DNA from 3 places in the Mesorhizobium sp. P2_E9 genome. Region 2 is predicted to be linked to each of the others. Evidence: riboswitches for the same ligand, from Rfam matches in the RefSeq annotation. Region 2 holds a riboswitch; each other region holds the start of a gene.
The links. Region 2 has a riboswitch for cobalamin ahead of AC1D05_RS07065 (DUF1636 family protein). Riboswitches for the same ligand answer to the same signal wherever they lie in the genome.

Region 1 (7,328 bases), on a different contig from region 2:
GCGAGGCGGATCTGCGCTTCGAGGACTTGCAGGATCCGTATGGCATCCGCTTCTGGCCGGAATTCAAGGGCCGCGACGGCTGCCGCACGCCCATGGTGTGGGATGGCAGCGCCAAGAATGGCGGCTTCTCCCAGGCAAAGCCCTGGCTGCCGGTGCCGGCCAAGCATCTGGCGCAAGCGGTCAATGTCCAGCAGGGCGACCCGGCTTCGCTGCTCGAGCACTATCGGCGCTTCCTCACCTTCCGCCGCGCCCATCCGGCACTGGCCAAGGGCGATATCACCTTCATCGAAAGCGAGGGCGACACCGTTGCCTTCACGCGCCGGGCGGGCAACGAGCAGATCGTCTGCGTCTTCAACCTCGGCGCCAAGCCGGCCAAGGTTGACCTTGGCAACCGATCACTGCAACCTTTGCCGGGACACGGGTTTTCCGGGCAAGCGAGCCCCGGTTCGATCGAGCTTGGCGGCTACGGCGCCTGGTTCGGGCGCATCGACTGAAATCTTTGAGGAAATCACTGGAGGAAACCAATGGCCGATGTCAATCTGAGACAAGTGAAGAAGTCCTACGGCAATCTCAACATTCTCCATGGCATCGACCTCGATATCAAATCGGGCGAGTTCATCGTCTTCGTCGGTCCGTCGGGCTGCGGCAAGTCGACCTTGCTGCGCTCCATCGCCGGGCTCGAGGAAATCACGTCGGGCGAGTTGAAGATCGACGGCGAAGTGGTCAATGACGTGCCGCCGTCCAAGCGCGGCATCGCCATGGTGTTCCAGTCCTACGCGCTCTATCCGCACATGACCGTCTACGACAACATGGCGTTCTCGATGAAGATCGGCAAAGAGAACAAGGCCGAGATCGACCGCCGCGTGAAGCAGGCCGCCGAAATCCTGCAGCTGACCAAATATCTCGACCGGCTGCCCAAGGCGATGTCGGGCGGGCAGCGCCAGCGCGTCGCCATCGGCCGCGCCATCGTGCGCAATCCGAAAGTGTTCCTGTTCGACGAGCCGCTGTCGAACCTTGATGCCGCGCTGCGCGTCGCCACGCGTATCGAGATCGCCAAGCTCAAGGAATCGATGCCCAACACGACCATGATCTACGTCACCCACGACCAGGTCGAGGCGATGACGCTCGCCGACCGCATCGTGGTGTTGAAGGACGGCCATATCGAGCAGGTCGGCACGCCGATGGATCTCTATAAGAAGCCGGGCAATCTGTTCGTCGCCCAGTTCATCGGCTCGCCAGCCATGAACATCCTGCCGGCGACGATCGACAAGACCGGCAACCCGACCGTCGTCAGCCATGTCAGCGGGCGCAAGGCTACGGTGCCGATTGCGACGCCTGCCTCGGCGAAGGGTGCGGCCGTAAGCTTCGGCGTGCGGCCGGAGGACCTGATCGTCGCCACCGGCGCGGATTATCTGTTCGAGGGAACGGTCGATTATGTCGAGCAGCTCGGCGAGGTCCAGCTGGTCTATGTCGACATTGGCCGCGCCGACCTGCCGCTGGTGACCAAGTTGCCGGGAAATGTCGAGGTCAAGCGCGGCTCGACGCTGCGGCTGAGTGCCAATGCCGAGGACCTGCATATCTTCGATGCGGACGGACATTCCTTCGCACTCCAGAAGCCGGAAGCAAAAGCGGCTTAAGACAGAACCCGTCTCGACGGCATAAAAAAGCGGCGGGCATGGCCCGCCGCTCTTTTTTGGAATTGGTTTCGGCTGTTAGTGGTTGCCGAAGTGGTCCCGGTCGCTGCTCTGAGGGATCGACTTCTGCACGTCGCCCGATGAATTGAGCAGCTTGTAGACTGGCCAGCCGCTTTCACGGATCGAAGCCGTGCGCGAATTGTCAACCGAAGTCGCGGCAGGCTGGTTGGCGCCATTGGAGCCGTAATTGTCGCTGCCTGCGAAGGCGCTGCCGGAGATGGCCAGAAGGGCGGCGGCAGTGAGAACAATCTTGTTCATTTTGGGTACTCCAGTATTTTTTCCGTCCGTCTAGCGGCGTGTCTTGGGATTAAAATCGCGTCGTTCGGACAGCCCCGATGTGGGAAAGCCAGCTGGCCGTTTCCAATCACGAAGTTTGTTCCGTGTGGACCAAGTATCCACCACTTGAAATTGTACCAAGGCCTTCTACGTCGGACATTTTTCTTTTTGATATCAAAATATTAGCTAAAGCCAACGCTGCGATCACCAACTGTCCGGAGGCTCAGCGTTCAGCCGTCACCGCGACGATTTTCGTGACCGCGGTTCTTGACCCGGGCGTTGTGCATGCGTGTCGCGCCACATGGATGCGATGTCGCTTTCATGCCGATGTCGCAAGCGCTGTCGTGATTAGATCATGCCATCTCAGGTGCCGCTTCGTGACGATGGAGTGGAGAATTGGGAAGCCGGTCAGAATCCGGCGCTGCCCCCGCAACGGTGGTGGAGTTCAAGTCGCAACGGGAGACCACTGGGCGAAAAGCCTGGGAAGGTGTCGCGATGGTCCGCAAGGACAACTCCAGAGCCCGGAAACCAGCCCGAGATTTCTAGACTCGACTGATCGCGGTGGGCGGTCAAGAGGCGGATGATGCTTGCGCGGTTTTCACCGGCTTGCGTCCGATCCTTCCTCAATCACCACCATAGTCAGTCATTGGAGCGACGTGCGTCCACTTGGACGCACAAAGTACGCTCCAAGGCTTTGAATTTGCGCACCGTGCTGTCCGAAATCGATTTCGATTTCGGGCCGATGCGGCGAACGAAGAGGACAGGACATGGATACGCGCAACGACATGCTGAGGCTCTTGAACGGCCGCAGGGACGGATTCTCGCTCGAGCAGCCCTTCTACACGGATCCCGATTTCTTCAAGCTGGACATGGAGCTGATCTGGTATCGCGACTGGCTGTTCATCGGCCATGATTGCGAACTGCCCAAGCCCGGCAGCTTCATCACCGTACAGATCGGCGACTATCCGGTCGTGCTGGTGCGCGATCAGCAGGGCAAGATCAATGCCTTCCACAATTCCTGCCGCCATCGCGGCAGCCGCGTCTGCAACACCGACAAGGGCACGGCCGCAAAGCTGGTCTGTCCCTATCACCAGTGGACCTACGAGCTGGACGGAAGGCTGCTGTTCGCACGCCAGATGGCCGACGGCTTCGACAAGAGCCAGTTCGGCCTGAAGCCGGTCGCCTGCGAAAGCGTGGCCGGCTACATCTTCATCTGCCTGGCCAAGGAGCCCGCCGACTTCGCGCCGATGCGAGCGATGATCGAACCGTACCTCAAGCCGCACCGCCTGAGCGAAGCAAAGATCGCCTTCGAGAGCACGATCGTCGAGAAGGGCAACTGGAAGCTGGTCTGGGAAAACAACCGCGAGTGCTATCACTGCGCCGGCAATCACCCGGAACTGTGCAAGACCTTCCCGGAAGCCCCGACAGTGACCGGCGTGCAAGGCGCCGACAGCGATCCGGAGATGCTGGCGCATTGGGCCAAGTGCGAAGCAGCCGGCCTGCCGAGCAAGTTCCGCATCGACCCGGCCGGGCAATACCGCGCCACCCGCGCGCCGCTGCTGCGCGATGCTGTCAGCTACACGATGACCGGCAAGCGGGCGGTGAAGAAGAACCTCTCCGACAGCGTCTCGGCCGACCGTATCGGCACCTTGATGCACTATCACTATCCGACGACCTGGAACCATATCCTGATCGACCATGCCGTCACCTTCCGCGTGCTGCCGATCAGCGCCACGGAAACGGCGGTGACGACCAAATGGCTGGTCCACAAGGATGCGGTCGAGGGCGTCGATTACGATCTTGCCGAGCTCACCCATGTCTGGACCGAGACCAATGACCAGGACCGCCGCATCGTCGAGGAAAACGCCTTCGGCATCCTGTCGCCAGCCTATGAACCCGGCCCCTATTCGGAGCTGCATGAGGGCGGCGTGATCCAGTTCGTCGACTGGTACGCCCGCTTCATTGGCCCGCGCCTTGTCGGAGATGGCCGGCCGGCGCTGCGTAGTGTCGCTTAGCGCATGGCGTCCAAAAGTGTTCCGCGGTTTTGGGATTACGCCATGCGCGAAAATGAAGGATCAGAGGGATGAACGCGATGACTGATCTTGGGCTCTATCGCCATCTCGACCAGATGGCGCCCTGGAACGACAGGCTGCAGGTGCTGGAAGTGATCGGCGTCAGCGACGAAGCGCCTGACGTCAAGACCTTCACCTTTCGCTCCGACAACCAGACCTGGTTCCGGTACAAGCCAGGTCAATTCGTGACGCTGGAGCTGCCGACGTCAGACGGGCCGCTGATGCGCACCTATACGCTGTCGTCGTCGCCATCGCGGCCATTCTCGATCGCAGTGACGGTGAAGGCGCAGGCCGGCAGCATCGGCACGCGCTGGATGTTCGATCACCTGAAGCCCGGCTCGCACGTCAAGGCCTACGGGCCAGCGGGCGACTTTTCGCTGCACAGCCACCCGGCGGCCAAATATCTGTTCATTTCGGCCGGTTCGGGCGTGACGCCGATGATGTCGATGCTGCGTTGGCTGAATGACTGCGCGCCATGGACCGATGTCGGCTTCGTCAACTGCGCGCGGCGAGCCGAAGAGATCATCTTCCGCAAGGAGCTCGAACTGCTCGGCGGCCATATGCCGGGCCTGTCGCTCGGCTTCATGATAGAGGAGCGGTCGAGCCGCGAGGGCTGGTACGGCCATATGGGCCGCATCGACGCCATCCGGCTGCCGCTGCTGGCGCCCGATTTCCGTGAACGTGAGATCTTCTGCTGCGGTCCGGACCCTTTCATGCGCGCCGTGCGCGGCATGCTGGATGCCGCCGGCTTCGACATGACGAAATACCACCAGGAGAGCTTTGCCGCGCCCGCGGTGGAGGAAATCCCGGCACCGTTCGCATTGCCGGCTGATGACGATGCTGCCGTTCCGGTCGAAGCCAAAACACCGATCCGCTTCGCGCTTTCGGATGTCGACGCAGAGTGCGTCGCCGGCCAGACCGTGCTGCAGACCGCGCGCTCTTCGGGAGTGAGGATCCCGGCCGCCTGCGAGTTCGGCCTGTGCGGGACCTGTAAGGTGAAGAAAGTCTCGGGCGCCGTCGAGATGAGCCACAATGGCGGCATCCTCGATCACGAGATCGACGACGGCTTCATCCTCGCCTGTTGCTCGAAGCCGTTGTCGGCTCTCGAAATCGAGGCGTAGACAATATCGGGGCGGATTAGCGCGGCATGGTCCCCAGCCGCTCCGACGACGGACGCCACACCTCGTGGCAAGGCGGCACCAGATGAGACGACGAGGCAGGCGCCTACGCTGAAGGCGTGGCCTTCGTGCCGGTCCTGGACATGGGACGGCGTCATCGTGGCGCCCTGCCCTTCAACCTGTTTCGGCAGAGTCTTCTCCGTTAAACCGACCATCCCGCACGAACCACAAACGTGGCTTGCGGCTCGGTGCTTTTGGCCCTTCCCCCGTGAATCATCGGCGGAACAATTCCGTGAACGCCATCACTTGTCGGGCAGGCCACGAATTGGGACGGCCGCGATAATCATTTGTTTTTTCACGGTTTTCTGAAATCCAGCGCATCGCCTCCGGTCGCCAAATTTTAAAGTTTGCGCGCAGCTTGACATTTGTCGATTGCAACTTGACTATTGTCAGTATTGGCATTTGGGCGGGAGATCATGTGCCGATCGGCGTCCGACAGGGATAGCCGAAGTCATGGGAGGACGATGGTGGAGCTGTTGCTCGAAGTGGAAGGGCTGAAGAAGTCCTTTGGTGGCGTCGCCGCCTTGCGCGACGGCCGCTTTCAGCTTCGTGCCGGCACGGTTCACGCGCTCTGCGGCGGCAATGGCGCCGGCAAATCGACATTTCTGAAGATTCTGATGGGCATCCAAAAACGCGATGCCGGCTCAATCCGCCGTCGCGGCAAGGACGTGGAATTTACCAGCCCCGCCGACGCGCTGGCCTCGGGCATCGCCATCATAGAGCAGGAACTGAGCCCGGTTCCCCACATGACGGTCGCCGAGAACATCTATCTCGGCCGTGAGCCCAAGGCGCGGTTCGGCGGCATCGATTTCCGCGCCATGAACCGTGCCGCGCAGAAGCTTCTGGACGATCTCGAATTCGACATTCGAGCCACCCAATACATGATGAACCTCTCGGTCGCGCAGATGCAGCTGGTCGAGATCGCCAAGGCGCTCAGCCACGACGCCGAGGTCATCTTCATGGACGAGCCGACGTCGGCGATCGGCGAGCGGGAGGCACAGCACCTGTTTGCCGCGATCGGCCGCCTGCAAAGACAGGGCCGCGGCATCGTCTACGTGTCGCACCGCCTGTCGGAAATATTCCAGGTCGCCGATTCCTACACGGTCTTCCGGGACGGTTCCTATGTCGGCAGCGGGGAACTTGCCGAGATCGACCGGCCCGGCCTGATCCGCATGATCGTCGGCCGTGAACTGTCCGAGGAATACGTCAAGACCAACACGCCGACCGAGGAAACCGGACTCGAAATTGCCGGGCTGAACTGCCCGAACAAGATCGAGGACATCTCCTTTTCAGCGCGCAAGGGCGAGATCTTCGGCATTTACGGACTGATGGGGGCCGGACGGACGGAAATCTTCAATTGCCTGTTCGGGCTCGACAGGCCTTCGGCCGGAACCATTGCCATCGACGGAAAACCGGTCGCCATCTCGAAGCCGGCGGATGCGATGGCGCATGGCCTGGCGCTGGTCACCGAGGATCGCAAGCTGACCGGCCTCAATCTTTCCGATTCCGTGCGCGCCAACATCTGCATGGCCAGCCTGCCCGAGATGAGCCCGGCCTTTGCCATGGACGGGGCACGCGAGGCGGAAGCAAGCCGCCGGATGCGGGAGCGATTTCAGATCAAGGCGGCGCGCGACACCATGCCGGTCTCCGGCCTGTCGGGCGGCAACCAGCAGAAGGTGGTGCTCGGCAAGTGGTTCCTGCGCAACCCGAAGGTGCTGCTGCTGGACGAGCCCACCCGTGGCGTCGATGTCGGCGCCAAGCGTGAAATCTACCGGATCATCTGCGACTTCGCCGCCGCCGGCGGCACGGTGGTGATGATCTCTTCCGAGATCGATGAAGTTCTCGGGATTTCGGACCGGATCATGGTGATGCGGGCCGGCAGAAGCGCCGGAATCTTCAGGCGGGAGGAAACGGATGCGCAATCACTCGTCCACCTATCGACCTGAACAGGGTTCGGCGGCAAAGGAGCCAGGAATGTCGGTTGGCGACAAGAAGACGATGCAAGGCTGGCTCGGTTCCGAGCAGCGCCGGCTGCTGATCCAGGAGTACGGCATCTTCCTTGCCTTCCTGATCCTGGTGGCGGTGCTCTCGGTCTCCAACGAGTTCTT
Region 2 (7,328 bases):
TCAGCTTTTCGCGCTCGACGAAGCCCCACAGCGGCGGCGTCAGCGCACCGACATCCATCGCCTGCGTCGTCACATTGAGGATGTGCGACATGATGCGGCCGATCTCGCAATAGAGCACGCGGATCAGCTGGCCGCGCCTCGGCACCTCGATGCCGAGCAGGCGCTCGGCGGCGAGCGCAAAGGCGTGCTCCTGGTTCATCGGCGCGCAATAATCGAGCCGGTCGAGATAAGGCACGGCCTGTAGATAGGTCTTTGCTTCGATCAGCTTTTCGGTGCCGCGATGCAAAAGTCCGATATGCGGATCGACGCGATCGACGACTTCGCCGTCGAGCTCCAGCACGAGGCGCAAAACGCCATGCGCCGCAGGGTGTTGCGGCCCGAAATTGATGTTGAAATTGCGGACGGAGGTTTCAGCCATTGTGGCGCCTCAATTCGTCTTGGCTTTTTCGTCCCCGGGAAGAACGTAGTCGGTTCCTTCCCACGGGCTCAAAAAGTCGAAGTTCCTGAATTCCTGCTTCAATTCCACAGGCTCGTAGATGACGCGCTTGGCTTCGTCGTCATAGCGCACTTCAACGAAGCCGGTCAGCGGGAAATCCTTGCGCAGCGGATGGCCTTCGAAACCGTAATCGGTCAACAGGCGGCGCAGATCCGGATGGCCCGAGAACAGCACGCCATAGAGATCGTAGGTCTCGCGCTCGAACCAGTCGGCACCGGGGAAAACGCCGGTGATCGACGGCACCATTGTCTCCTCATCGGCCAGAACCTTGACGCGGATGCGCACATTCTGTTTCGGCGACAGCAGGTGGTAGACGACGTCGAAGCGCTTGGCACGCGACGGATAATCGGCGCCGCAGACATCGATGATCGAGATGAACTGGCAGCGCGCATCGTCGCGCAGGAAGGTCACCACTTCGATGAGGTCGCTCGGCTCGACATGGATGGTGAGCTCGCCATAGGCGATATCAGCGTCAGTGACACGGCCGATAAGCCTCTCGCCGAGATAGGTCGACAGTTCGCTAAGGGATGCGGCCATGGATTTACCGTTCGATCGTGCCGGTGCGGCGGATTTTCTTCTGCAGGAGAAGAATGCCGTAGAGCAGGGCTTCGGCGCTCGGCGGGCAGCCGGGCACATAGATGTCGACCGGCACGATGCGGTCGCAGCCGCGCACCACCGAATAGGAATAGTGATAGTAGCCGCCGCCATTGGCGCACGAGCCCATCGAGATGACGTAGCGCGGCTCCGGCATCTGGTCGTAGACCTTGCGCAGCGCCGGCGCCATCTTGTTGGTCAGCGTGCCGGCGACGATCATGATGTCGGACTGGCGCGGAGACGCGCGCGGCGCGACGCCGAACCGCTCCGAGTCGTAGCGCGGCATCGAGGTGTGGATCATCTCGACCGCGCAGCATGCCAGACCAAAGGTCATGAACATCAGCGAGCCGCTGCGCGCCCAGGTGATCAGCGCCTCGGTCGAGGTGACCAGAAAGCCCTTGTCGGCAAGCTCGTTGTTGATCTCAAGGAAGAAGGGATCGTCCTCCCCCACCGGCCTGCCGGTGTTGGGATCGATGATACCCTTGGGCTTCGGCGCGACGAGGGTGCCTGAACTGCCGTTCAATCCCATTCCAGCGCTCCTTTTTTCCATTCATAGGCAAAGCCGATGGTCAGCACTGCCAAAAACACCATCATCGACCAGAAACCGAGCATGCCGATCTTCGAGAAGGATACGGCCCAAGGAAACAGGAAGGCCACTTCCAGGTCGAAGATGATGAACAGGATCGACACCAGGTAGAAACGGATGTCGAATTTCATGCGGGCGTCGTCGAACGAGTTGAAACCGCACTCGTAAGCGGAAAGCTTTTCGGGATCGGGATTGCGGTAGGCCACCAGGAACGGTGCAGCCAGCAGCGCCAAGCCGACGACCAGAGCCACGCCGATGAACAGGACGATGGGCAGGTATGAACTGAGGAGTGCGTTCATGCAGCGGTTTTCCGTTGGCGCCAATCCACTTTGATTACAGCACCGGACCTTAATGCGGAAGCGTGACAGTTTAACCGCTGAACCGTTTTAAGGGGCCTATGCTGCAACGCGGCGAGGGTTAGCGCAGCACTTCCAGCGAAGCAAGTCAAACCTTGTTCAAAACGCAGTGCTGGACGGCATATCCGAAGAAACTGATCCGATACGCTCCTGTTTGATTTCCTTCGTTTTCTACTCCACTTTTCTCTCCTGACAGGGTTACCGCCAAAACCCTGCTAGCATGGCCCGGAATCACCCGTCTGTATGACGGTCAACGAGCCATAAGAGTCGCATCCGAATGAAGGAAAAGATCTCGCTTGCCGCCGCCCGGCGCATCGCGCTCGCCGCTCAAGGATTTCTCGATCCGCGCCCAAATGGCACACCCGACCGCCGCCACTTCGCCCGCGTTCTCTCTCGCACCGGCCTGCTGCAGATCGATTCCGTCAGCGCCGTGGTGCGCGCTCATTATATGCCGCTTTATTCGCGGCTTGGCCCCTACCCGCTCGCTTTGCTCGACAATGCCGCGGTGACGCGCAAGCGCACGGTGTTCGAATACTGGGCGCACGAGGCCTCGTTCCTGCCGGTCGAGACCTACCCGCTGATGCGCTGGCGCATGCAGCGCGCCGCGCAAGGCGACGAAATGTATCTGGGGCTGGCCAAGTGGGGCCGCGAGCACGCCGCCTATATAGAAGAGATCTACCGCGAGGTCGTCGCGCGCGGTCCGATCGCTGCTTCGGCTCTGGAAGGTCAGAAAGGCTCGGGCGGCTGGTGGGGCTGGAGCCATGCCAAGCACGCCTTCGAATGGCTGTTCTGGGCCGGACGCATCACCACGGCGCACCGTCGCGGCTTCGAGCGCTTCTATGACTTGCCCGAGCGGGTGCTGCCGCAGGCGATCCTCGACCTTCCGGTGCCGGCGACCGAGGACGCGCATCGCGAATTGCTGCGCATTTCAGCCCGCGCCCACGGCATCGCGACATCAGGCGATTTGCGCGACTATTTCCGCCTGTCGCCGGCCGACATGAAGGGCCGGCTGGAGGAATTGGTCGAGACCGGCGAACTGGTGCCGGTGCGTGTCGAAGGCTGGGACAAGCCGGCTTACCTCTATAAGGACGCGCGCCTGCCCCGAAAAATCGAGGCCCGCGCCTTGCTGGCGCCGTTCGATCCGGTCGTCTTCGAACGATCGCGCTCGGAGCGGCTGTTCGATTTCCACTACCGCATCGAGATCTACACACCGGCCGAGAAGCGGCAATATGGCTATTACGTCCTGCCCTTCCTGCTCGGCGACCGGATCGTGGCGCGCGTCGATCTTAGGGCCGACCGGCCGGCGAGCATCCTGCGCGTGCACGCGGCCTACCCCGAGCCGGGCGCGCCGCCTGAAACCGCCGCGCAACTGTTCGAGGAATTGAAGCAGATGCAGCGCTGGCTTGGCCTTGAACGCATGGAAGTGACGCCGGCCGGAGATCTGGGTCCGGCGCTGGCCGACATCGCGGTGTCGTAGCCGCGCGTTGACACCGCCGCCTGCAAAAGCCTAAATCCGGTCCAGACGGTCCCTTGCCCGCAACGGCAAGGGCTAAGAGGGAATGCGGTGCGGGATTTCGATCTCAAATCCGCGGCTGTCCCCGCAACTGTAAGCGAAGAGCCAAGGCCGAAAGCCACTGGGAGGTTCCCGGGAAGGCGGCTACCGAAGGCGATGACGCGCGAGCCAGGAGACCTGCCGTCTGCGACAGAAGTATCCGATCGCCCGGCGGGTTTCCGGGCAAGGAGCCCGGTTTTTGGACCAGAACAGCAGTTTTTCGGCTGGCACAGCGGATATTTCGTCCGCCAACAGCGATGCTTTGGCCGGCGTCACCGTTATCGTCTGCGCCTCCTGCCGCGATGAATCCGGCTCGGATGCCCATCCCCGTGCCGGCGAACTTTTGGCCGAAGATACGCGCCAAGCCGCAGCGGCCGACACGATCCGCGTCCGCACGGTCGAATGCCTCGGCAATTGCAAGCGCCGCCTCAGTGCTGCCATCCTGCGCGATGGCTGCTGGAGCTACGTCTTCGGCGACCTGACCGCGACCAGCGGCGCCGACCTCGTCACCGGCGCAAAGCTCTTCGCCACCTCGACCGACGGCCTCATCCCATGGCGCGGCCGGCCTGATTCCCTCAAGCGCGGCCTCGTTGCCCGCATTCCACCTCTCGACATGCTGAAGGACTAACCATGACCGCTTCCGTCTCCCGTGTTCCCTGCACCGTCGTCACCGGCTTTCTCGGCGCCGGCAAGACGACGCTGGTCCGCCATCTCCTGGAAAATGCCGGCGGCAAGCGCATTGCGATCATCGTCAACGAGTTCGGCGACATCGGCATCGACGGCGAGATTTTGAAAGGCTGCGGCATCGACACCTGCCCCGAGGAAAACATCGTCGAACTGGCCAATGGCTGCATCTGCTGCACCGTGGCCGATGATTTCGTGCCGGCGCTCGACAAGATCCTGTCGCTGACGCCGAAGGTCGACCATATCCTGATCGAGACCTCGGGCCTCGCTCTGCCCAAGCCGCTGGTCCAGGCTTTCCAGTGGCCGACGGTGAAGAGCCGTGTGACCGTCGATGGCGTCATTGCGGTTGTCGATGGCCCGGCACTGGCCGAAGGCCGTGTCGCCAACGACATGGATGCCCTGCAGGCGCAGCGCGCCGGGGATGACAGCCTCGACCATGACGACCCGGTCGAGGAAGTGTTCGAGGATCAGATCGCTTGTGCCGATTTGATCATCCTGTCGAAGAGCGATTTGATGGACGCTGCCGGTTCGGCGCGTGCCAACGCCATCATTGGCGAACACTCCGCCCGCGCGGTAAAAATCGTCCCGACCTCGCACGGCAAGGTCGATCCTTCCGTGCTGCTCGGGCTCGGTCTCGCCGTCGAGGACGATATCGAGAACCGCAAGTCCCATCATGACGGCGCATTCGACCACGAGCATGACGATTTCGACACCTTCATCGTCGACATTGCCTCGATCGCCAATCCGGACGAGCTGGCAAAGCGCGTCGCCACCGCCGCCGAACAGGAAAACGTGCTGCGCGTGAAAGGCTTCGTCGAGGTCGGCGGCAAGCCGATGCGGCTCCTCCTGCAGGCGGTCGGCCCGCGCGTCAACCATTACTACGACCGCGCCTGGACGGCTGAGGACGACCGCCGCTCGCGCCTCGTCGTCATCGGCCTCAAGGGGCTGAACCGCCCGGCGATCGAGCGTATACTCGCCGGCTGATTTCAGACACGGGCCGCGATGCACATCCTCACCACGACCTCCGCCTCGCTCGACGATCTCGCCGAGCCGGTCGATCTGCGGCAGACGCCGGCGGATATCGTGGCCCTGTCCTTCACCGACAGCGATCTCGCCGGCTTGGCGGCCGCGTGGAAGGCGGATGCCGGCCGCCTACCCTCGATGCGACTGGCAGCGCTACGCGACCTGCGCCATCCCATGTCCGTCGACCTCTGGATCGACAGTGTCGCCCGCCACGCCAAGATCATCCTGGTGCGCATCCTCGGCGGCTACGACTGGTGGCGCTATGGCTGCGACCAGCTTGCCGCCATCGCCCGCGACCGCGGGATAAAACTGGCGCTGCTTCCCGGCGAAAGCCACGACGAGGATCTCAGGCTGATCGAAGCCTCGACGCTACCGCGCGAAGAGCTGGACGCACTGCTCGGTTATTTCCGCGAGGGCGGCCCGGCCAATATGAGCGCGCTGGTGCAGAGGCTCGGAAGGTTGGCGGGGGCGCAGGCGGAAACTGTTGAGCCGGTCGCAGTGCCAAAAGCTGGCTACTACGAACCCACACGCGGTGTCGTCCCCCTCCCCCTCGAGGGGAGGGTCCGGCCGCAGGCCGGGGGTGGGGTCCTCTCCGAAACGCGCCGACTCGAAGAAACGTCGCGCCCGGTCGTACCGACCCCACCCGGCCCTTCGGGCCACCCTCCCCTCGAGGGGGAGGGAAAGGTCGTGCCAATCCTGTTCTATCGCTCGATGCTGCTCGCCGCCGATGTCGCGCCCGTCGACGCCCTTTTTGAAGCGCTGCGCCAACGCGGTATCGCCCCGGTCCCGATCTTCGTCTCCAGCCTGAAAGACCCGACCTCGCTGGCCTTCGTGGAAACCGCCATCGCATCCATGAACCCCGCCGCCATCATCACCGCGACCGCCTTCGCCTCCGGCGCCGAACCCGGCGTCGAAACCCTGTTCGACCGTGCCGGCGTCCCCGTCTTCCAGGTCATCGTCGCCACCACCCGCCGCGACGTCTGGGAGAACAACCAGCGCGGCCTGGCGCCCGCCGACCTCGCCATGCATGTCGTGCTGCCTGAACTCGACGGCCGCATCTTGGCTGGCGCCATTTCCTTCAAGGGCGAGAGCGATGTCGATCCAGCACTTGGCCACCGCGCCTTCGCCAACCGGCCGGAACCGGATCGCGTGACGCAGGTGGCGGACCGTGTGGCGGCGTTCATCCGTTTGCAGGACACGCCTCGCGCCGAGCGCAAGCTGGCTATCCTGATCCCCGACTATCCCAGTGCTCCCGGCCGTACCGGCTATGCTGTCGGCCTCGATGTGCCGTCCAGTGTGCTGGCGATGCTGAACGACCTCAAGGAACAGGGCTATGTGGTTGAGGGGATTCCGCAAACGCCGCGTGAATTGTTGGATTTGCTGGAGCGGGGCAATAGTGGGCTGGGGCTGGACGACTATCTGGACTTCTCGAAGGGTCTGCCGGTTGAGGCTGTTGTCGCGGTAGAAGCCGCTTGGGGTAAGGCAGAAGAGGCAGGTCCGCGCGAGGCGCCCCCCTCTGTCCTGCCGGACATCTCCCCCACAGGTGGGGAGATCGGCAGCTCCTTCGCCGGCACCCGTTCTGCAATGTTTGAGATTGGCGAATGCGCGGATGACAGCTCAATCTCCCCCCTTGTGGGGGAGATGTCCGGCAGGACAGAGGGGGGCGCCTCGCGCAGACCTTCGCTATCAAGCAAGAAACACTTCCCCTTTCGCGCCGCCACCTTCGGCAACATCACCATCGCCCTCGCCCCCGATCGCGGTCGCTCCGCCGATCGCCGCGCCGACTATCACGACCCGACCCTCCCCCCGCGCCATGCCCTCCTCGCCTTCGGCCTGTGGCTGCGCAAATCCCTTGGCATCCACGCGCTGATCCATGTCGGCGCCCACGGCACACTCGAATGGCTGCCGGGCAAGACGGTCGCCCTGTCGCAAAACTGCTTTCCCGAGATCGTCACCGGCCCCTTGCCGGTGATCTATCCCTTCATCGTCTCAAACCCCGGCGAGGCCGCACAAGCCAAGCGGCGCATTGCCGCCGTC
Region 3 (7,328 bases), on a different contig from region 2:
GACGGCGATGACATTGTTGCGGCCACCCGCGAGATCGCGGGCGGCGGCCATGCCGAGGCCGGCCGATATCGATGTCGAGGAGTGCGCCGCGCCAAACGGATCATATTCGCTCTCGGTGCGGCGGGTGAAGCCGGACAGGCCGCCTTCCTGGCGCAGTGTGCGGATGCGGTCGCGGCGACCGGTGAGAATCTTGTGCGGATAGGCCTGATGGCCGACATCCCAGATCAGCCGGTCATCCGGCGTGTTGAAGACATAGTGCAGCGCCACCGTCAGTTCGACCACGCCGAGGCCGGCGCCAAGATGGCCGCCGGTGCGGGACACCGCATCGACCAGTTCAAGGCGCAGTTCGGACGCCAGTTGCGGCAATTCGTTCTCGTCAAGCGCGCGCAAATCCGCCGGAATGCGGACCTTGTCGAGAAGCGGCGTATGCGGCGTTGCGTTCACGGGTGCTCAGGCTTTCTGTTCAACGGCGGGATAGGCCGCCGGCCTGCGAAAGTAAATGCGTGCCAGTGACGCGGGCCCGCTGCCAAAAGCACAGCGCGTCGAAACAGCTTATGCCCGCGCTTTCAAGTCCTTGTTTTCGTGCCTATCGTGGTCCCGAAACCGGGCGCCTTTTGGGCGATATTCATTAGTTTTCCGGCAGCGGGATGAACTCTTCCTCATCTCCAGGAACGATATCGAAGCGGCCCGTCTTCCATTCCTGCTTGGCCTGTTCGATGCGTTCCTTCGACGAGGAAACGAAATTCCACCAGATGTAGCGCTGCGAGCCGAGCGAGGCACCGCCGAACAGCATGAAATGCGCGCCGGTATCCGACGATACGACGATCTCGTCACCGGGCCGGAACACCAGCAGCCGCTCCGCCGGGAAAACATCGCCCGAAATCGAGACCTCGCCTTCCAGCGTATAGATGGCGCGCTCTTCCGCATCGGCCGGGATTTTCACGCTGGCGCCCGGCGTCAACCTGAGATCAGCATAGAGCGTCTCGGTATCGGCCCGCACTGGCGAGCGCAGCCCCTGGAAGTCACCGATGACCACGCGACCGCGGACACCTTCGGCGTCGATCTCGGGCAGCCGCAAGGCAGCCGTGTTCTCGAACACCGGCGCGACCTCTTCCTTGCCATCAGGCAAGGCCAGCCATGTCTGCAGGCCGGAGATCGACATTGGCGCACCGCGCAGTTCCTCGGGCGTGCGCTCGGAGTGGACGATGCCGCGGCCGGCGGTCATCAAATTCACGTCGCCGGGCTGGATCACCATTTCCGTGCCCAGCGAATCGCGATGCCGGATCTTGCCGTCGAACAGATAGGTCACTGTCGACAGGCCGATATGCGGATGGGGACGGACATCGAGCGCCTGGCCGGCGCGCAGGATCGCCGGGCCCATGCGATCGAAAAAGATGAAAGGCCCGACCAGCCGCCTTTTGGCGGTCGGCAGAGCGCGACGGACCGGAAAACCACCAATGTCCTTGGCGTTTGGTATCACCATCAATTCGATCTGGTCGCTGGCAAAGGCGTCGCCGGCTTCAGGGTCTTTCCCTGGGAAGAAGCTCATGAACTCTCCTTGTCAGCGGCCAAGGGCCGCTTTGGCGGCATCAGGCAAAGCGGATGGCTGACTTTGCCCGTAGTTTCGCCGCCACCTCTTCACGATTGCGCGGATGCTGGTGGGTTTCGAGCGAATCGAGCAACTCGCGCGCTGATGCCGCAATGGCTTCGACGGCGTGGTCGAACGCGTGCTGGTTCTGCTTCGACGGCCGTGTCGTTCCGCTCAGCTTGCGGACGAACTGAAGGGCTGCGTCGCGGACTTCGTCATTGGTTGCCGGCGGATCAAAATTGAACAGGGTCTTGATGTTTCTGCACATCGCTTCCGTATCTCCTCTCGTCCTGGAGCCGTTTCAATCGGGATGAGTTTAATCCCCAACCATGATCGTGTCCAAAAACCGGCGAGGCAAGACCGCCGTTCGCGACTGTGCATCAATCCGCGTCGAGCGGCTCCGTGCCAACCGGCTTGCCGTCGCGCGACAGCCTGATCTTCTCGACCTTGTCCTCAGCGGCCTTCAGCAGCCGGTCGCAATGCGCCTTCAGCGCCTCGCCGCGCTCATAGATCTTGATCGACTGGTCGAGCGGCACGTCGCCACGCTCCAGATCATCGACGATCTTCTCCAACGCGTCGAGTGCCTGCTCGAAGCTCATCGCCTTGACGTCTTCATTGGTCTCAGCAGCCATTATTCATCCTTTCATCAGTCGCCCGACATGGGCGGCGACCGAAAATGCCAATCCTTGCAGATCGTAGCCGCCCTCAAGCAGGCTGACGAGCCGGTTGCCGCTGTGGCGGGCCGCGCGCTGCATCAGCTGGCCGGTCGCCCAGTCGAAATCGTCTTCGGTCAGATTGATCTCGGCCAGCGGGTCGCGGTGGTGTGCGTCGAAGCCCGCCGAAATGATGATCAGATCGGGCGCGAAATTGTCGAGCGCCGGCAGGACGCGCGACAGGAAGGCATCGCGAAACACCTCGCTGCCGGTCTGCGGCGCCAAAGGCGCGTTGACGATGTTGCCGGCGCCGGTCTCGCTCGTCGCGCCGGTGCCGGGATAGAGCGGCATCTGGTGCGTCGAGCAATAGAGCACCGACGGATCGTCCCAGAAAATATCCTGCGTGCCGTTGCCATGGTGCACGTCCCAGTCGACGACCGCGACACGCTCGACGCCATGCTTCTTCTGCGCATAGCGCGCCGCGATCGCCGCCGTGTTGAAGAAGCAGAAGCCCATCGCCGTCGTTTTTTCGGCATGGTGACCAGGCGGCCTCGCGGCGACGAAGACATTGTCGGCGCGGCCTGAAAAAACATCATCGACAGCAGCGTTGGCGGCACCGATGGCGGTGATCACCGCCTGCCAGCTCTTCGGGCTGGCGGTGGTGTCGGCATCGACGCGGGCAAGGCCCTCTTCGGGAATGGCGGCGCGGATGCGCGCGACGAAATCGGCGGGATGCGCGTAGAGGATGGTGGCCTCGTCGCCCTCCGGCGCCTTGACGCGATCAAGCGCGGCAAAGGCTTCGTCGTCGAGGACGCGCTCGATGGCGCGCAAGCGGTCCGGCCGTTCGGGGTGACCGGGCGGTGTGATGTGCTCAAGAAAGATCGGGTGGGTGTAGAGACGGGTTGTCATGCTCCCTATCTAGTGCCCCGGCGCCGCGATGGCCATGCATTGCGGCTCGATCGCTGGGGAAAATCACGCCTGCGTCCATCGGCGTCGCTGCGGGGATTGGCGCCGCAGGCGCTTCGGCGTAAGGTCCCGCCACTGCCTGGTGCCCGCCGCAAGCGGGAGAATCGGGAACACGGTTGAACTCCGTGGCGTGCCCAACGCTGTGAGGGGGACCGCGCCGGTAAATGCCACTGTCGATGACGGGAAGGCACCGGACGCGGGTTGATCCCGAGCCAGAAGACCGGCCTGGCAGGCATCGTCATCCGCATGGTCAGGCGGAGGACATGGACTGCGATCGCAAGGGGACAAGCGATGCCGGATTCTATGAACGACGGATTTGACCAGATAGCGCGCGACGCGGTCTACCGCGCCATGTTCACGCGGCGCGACGTGCGCAGCCATTTCCTCCCCACGGCACTCGATGATGAGGTGCTGGCGCGGCTGCTGCTTGCCGCCCATCACGCGCCGTCTGTCGGTTTCATGCAGCCGTGGAATTTCATTGTCATCCGCGATGCCGCGCGACGGGCGGAGGTGCGCGACCTGTTCCTGGCCGCGCGAGAACAGGAACTGCCTGAAATCGAAGAAGACAAACAGGCGCTCTACCGCAAGCTCAAACTGGAAGGCATCTGCGAAAGCGCGCTCAACATCTGCATCACCTGCGACCGCCAACGTTCGCAGGGGTCGCCATTGGGACGCTGGCACAATCCGGAGATGGATCTCTACAGCACGGTCTGCGCGGTGCAGAATTTCTGGCTGGCGGCGCGCGCCGAAGGCGTCGGCGTTGGTTGGGTCAGCATCATCGAGCCGCAAGCGCTGAAGAGCCTGTTGGCCATTCCCGAGCACGTGACACCGATCGCCTATCTCTGCGTCGGCCGTGTCTCGGAATTCGCGCCGAAACCGGACCTTGAAACGCATGGCTGGGGCCGACGGCTGCCGCTGCCCGAATTGATCACGAGCGAAACTTTTTGCGGGCAAGGCGAGGCGCGGCTCAAGTCAGCCGTGGCGGACCTCAACATCGCTGTTATCGCGCCCGCGCATCCCGCCGATCAGCGTGTCGCGCCTGCAGTACCCCAGCGCGACCCGCCAAAGGAGGCCAGCGCCTTGTCCTTCAACTCCCTGAACTTCGACGACGCTTCGGCCAGCCGGGCATCCCAGGCCGGATCGGGCACCTGGCCGGCGATGGTCTTGAAATAGACCTGCATCAGGCAAGCGATGGCGAATGGCTCGATGAAGGCCGCCTTGAAGGCCCAGGCGAAGACGATGGCGAGCACGAAGGCCCAGCCGGCGAGCTGCCCTGGCATCATGAACAAAATGGCGGCGGCCGGGGCCAGCATCAGCAGGAAGATGACGAAAGACACGCCCCACATGATGACCGCCAGCCAGACGGCGTTCTTGACCATGGTCTTGCCGTTCTGGGCGTAGAGCACGACGCCTTGTCGGGCCGTCTCGAAGGGCGAGGACGAATTGATGCGGATGTTGTAGCCGAGGATGATCTCGTCGACATAGGTCAGCGACAGGCGGATCACCGTGTTGATGAAGGAGACCAGGCCGCTCAGGCCCGGGATCGGCAGGAAAGCGGCGATGCCGCCGAGCAGGCCGGTGATGGCGCGGATGGCGCCCTTGACCAGCTGGTCGACGACGAAAAGGATATTGGCCTCGGCAAAACGCTCTGTGACGACCTGCTTTGCATAGGCGATCTGGTTCTGGCCATCGGGAACATCCCGGCCATCGATCAGATGGACCATGACGGCGATATGGCCAGCCTTGACGACGTAGAGGATGTATTCGCGGATCCAATAGACGGCGATCGAAACGATGCCGAAACCGACCACGCCACCCCACAGGGCGAAGGACATTGGCCCGTCGGGATCGGTGGAGATATGGCCGACGCCATAACCGACGGAGGCGCCCGTGCCGGTCGCCACGATGTAGGCCAGAGTGATGCCGAAATAGACGATCATGCGAAAGACAATGAAGGGCCAGGTCCTGATCATGATGGACACCGACCGGCCGATCTCGAAATCCCACATGGCTCCGAATCTCCCCTCAGAGATGGCTGCGAAGGATGCGCTCACCCCATAGATTGGTCAATCGGGGGCGGTGGTCAGCGAGGCGCCCAACGGGGATTTGGGTCTGTTATGAACCTGGTTTTCTGAGGAGGCCTTCAAGCAGCTGCTTGAAGGCCGCCACCACCATCTTCGATGTCGCTTCGGGATCGTTCGAATTGGCGATCCGCTGCGCCGCCTGGCTGCTGGCGCCATTGATCAGCCGTGCGGCGGTCTCGGGGTCGACGCTCGGGACGACCACCCCTTCCCCCTGCAGCGCGGTCAGATGATCGGTCATTGAACCGACGCAGGCATTGGCATTGGACCATTGCGCCGGATCGCCCAGCACGGCTGGACCATCGCGGAACATGATGCGCTGGATTTCCGGCTCCAGCGCCATCTCGATATAGGTCGTGCATTCGTCGACGAAGTGTTGCCAGCGAGTCGGCGCTTTCGAGGCGACCTCATTCACCCGAGCCGCCATCTCGCCGTCGATTTCGGCGATAACCGCCTCCAGCAGTCCCTTCTTGTCGCCGAAGTGATGATAGAGCGCGCCGCGCGTCAGTCCGGCCGAGGCAGTGAAATCATCCATCGACGCTTCGGCATAGCCTGTCGTGCCGAAGGCCTGGCGCGCCGCGGCGATCAGCTTGGCGCGCGTCTCGGCAATCATCTCCTTGCGGGGTCTGTGCATTCTGCCTGGCCTTATCCACATACGTTCCGTATGCCAATTGACATACGTCGCGTATGGTCTATCTAATCCTCATACGCTCCGTATGTAATTGTCAGATCGCCTTTTGTCGAGGAACCGCCATGCAAAACCCCTATGCTGAAATCTTTCGTGCTCCGGGAGCCAAGGGCTTTGCGGCCGCCGGCTTCATCGCGCGCCTGCCGATCGCCATGGCGCCGATCGGCATCGTCGCCATGCTGTCGCAGACGCGCGGCGAATACTGGTTGGCGGGTGCGGTCTCGGCGACATTCGCTCTCGGCAACGCATTCGTCTCGCCGCAAACGTCGAGGCTGGTGGACCGACTTGGCCAGACGCGGGTTGCGGTCCCCACCACCCTCATCACATTTATCGCCTTTGCGGTGCTGATTGTTGCGGCCAATCAGGACTGGCCGGTATGGACGCTGTTCGTGTCGGCACTGGCGGCCGCCGCCATGCCCAGCATGCCGGCAATGGTTCGCGCGCGCTGGACCGAGCTTTTTCGCGGACGTCCGCAAATGAACACTGCATTCGCGTTCGAGTCGGTCGCGGACGAGCTGGTCTATATTGTCGGCGCATCGCTTTCGGTGGGACTTAGCGCTGCGCTGTTTCCGGAAGCCGGCGTTCTCGCAAGCACGCTGTTTCTTGCCATTGGCTGGGCCGCGTTCATCCTGCAGCGTTCAACCGAACCACAAGTGCGGCCGGTTGGTGATGGCTCCGCCGGCTCGGCAATACGTCTGCGGCCCGTGCAGATCATCACCTTCGCCATAATTTTCGTTGGCGCGACCTTCGCGACGACGGAGGTCAGCACGATAGCGCTCACCAAGGAGCTCGGCCAGCCCAGTGCCGCCAGCCTCGTCATCGGCGTCTATGCAGTGGGATCGTTCGCGCTCGGCATTGTGGTCGGCGCGCTCAACCTGAAAGCGCCGCTACAGCGGCAACTCGCCATTGCAGTCGCCACCCTGGCGCTCAGCACATTGCTGCCGCTCACGGCTGGCTCAGTGCCGCTGCTGGCCCTGACCGTGTTCCTGAGCGGCGTGGCGATCTCGCCGACCTTCATCACCGCTTTCGGCCTGATCGAGCGGCATGTGCCGGAAGCAATGCTGACCGAGGGCATCACCTGGGTGACGACAGGGATCGGCATCGGCATGGCGCTGGGCGCGTTCGTCGCCGGCGCGGTGGTGGATGCGTTCGGCGCCCAGAGCGGGTTCTGGGTTTCAGTGGCGGCAGGCACCATCGCGCTGATCACCGTGCTGCTTGGCCAGCGCAGCCTTGCCACCCATAAATGCGAGCTGGAGGGATGCGACGCCGCCGCTGTTCCGGCCGAGTGACCGCCAGGATATGTCGAGATTCAGGTCAGGCCGACCTCACCTGAATATCAACATGGCCTAGAT

Region 1: another riboswitch for cobalamin. It lies ahead of AC1D05_RS14390 (aromatic ring-hydroxylating oxygenase subunit alpha); the one in region 2 lies ahead of AC1D05_RS07065 (DUF1636 family protein).
Region 3: another riboswitch for cobalamin. It lies ahead of bluB (5,6-dimethylbenzimidazole synthase); the one in region 2 lies ahead of AC1D05_RS07065 (DUF1636 family protein).

What each region holds. Positions count from the first base shown of each region.
Region 1 covers NZ_JBFUET010000007.1:187,722-195,049, forward strand. Annotated here, with positions in the region: gene bglA (beta-galactosidase BglA) at 1-494, shown strand, start outside; gene AC1D05_RS14380 (ABC transporter ATP-binding protein) at 525-1,637, shown strand; gene AC1D05_RS14385 (DUF680 domain-containing protein) at 1,713-1,952, opposite strand; cobalamin riboswitch at 2,319-2,521, shown strand; gene AC1D05_RS14390 (aromatic ring-hydroxylating oxygenase subunit alpha) at 2,738-3,985, shown strand; gene AC1D05_RS14395 (FAD-binding oxidoreductase) at 4,063-5,163, shown strand; gene AC1D05_RS14400 (sugar ABC transporter ATP-binding protein) at 5,688-7,166, shown strand; gene AC1D05_RS14405 (ABC transporter permease) at 7,195-7,328, shown strand, end outside.
Region 2 covers NZ_JBFUET010000003.1:210,457-217,784, forward strand. Annotated here, with positions in the region: gene AC1D05_RS07040 (NADH-quinone oxidoreductase subunit D) at 1-418, opposite strand, end outside; gene AC1D05_RS07045 (NADH-quinone oxidoreductase subunit C) at 428-1,033, opposite strand; gene AC1D05_RS07050 (NuoB/complex I 20 kDa subunit family protein) at 1,038-1,619, opposite strand; gene AC1D05_RS07055 (NADH-quinone oxidoreductase subunit A) at 1,610-1,975, opposite strand; gene AC1D05_RS07060 (winged helix-turn-helix domain-containing protein) at 2,310-3,509, shown strand; cobalamin riboswitch at 3,539-3,744, shown strand; gene AC1D05_RS07065 (DUF1636 family protein) at 3,784-4,212, shown strand; gene cobW (cobalamin biosynthesis protein CobW) at 4,215-5,252, shown strand; gene AC1D05_RS07075 (cobaltochelatase subunit CobN) at 5,271-7,328, shown strand, end outside.
Region 3 covers NZ_JBFUET010000031.1:26,560-33,887, reverse strand. Annotated here, with positions in the region: gene dxs (1-deoxy-D-xylulose-5-phosphate synthase) at 1-444, opposite strand, end outside; gene AC1D05_RS34635 (pirin family protein) at 629-1,549, opposite strand; gene AC1D05_RS34630 (DUF2277 domain-containing protein) at 1,590-1,856, opposite strand; gene AC1D05_RS34625 (exodeoxyribonuclease VII small subunit) at 1,969-2,220, opposite strand; gene AC1D05_RS34620 (histone deacetylase family protein) at 2,224-3,150, opposite strand; cobalamin riboswitch at 3,271-3,450, shown strand; partial or broken gene bluB (5,6-dimethylbenzimidazole synthase) at 3,499-4,137, shown strand; gene AC1D05_RS34610 (hypothetical protein) at 4,233-5,216, opposite strand; gene AC1D05_RS34605 (TetR/AcrR family transcriptional regulator) at 5,323-5,922, opposite strand; gene AC1D05_RS34600 (MFS transporter) at 6,042-7,265, shown strand; gene ribB (3,4-dihydroxy-2-butanone-4-phosphate synthase) at 7,323-7,328, opposite strand, start outside.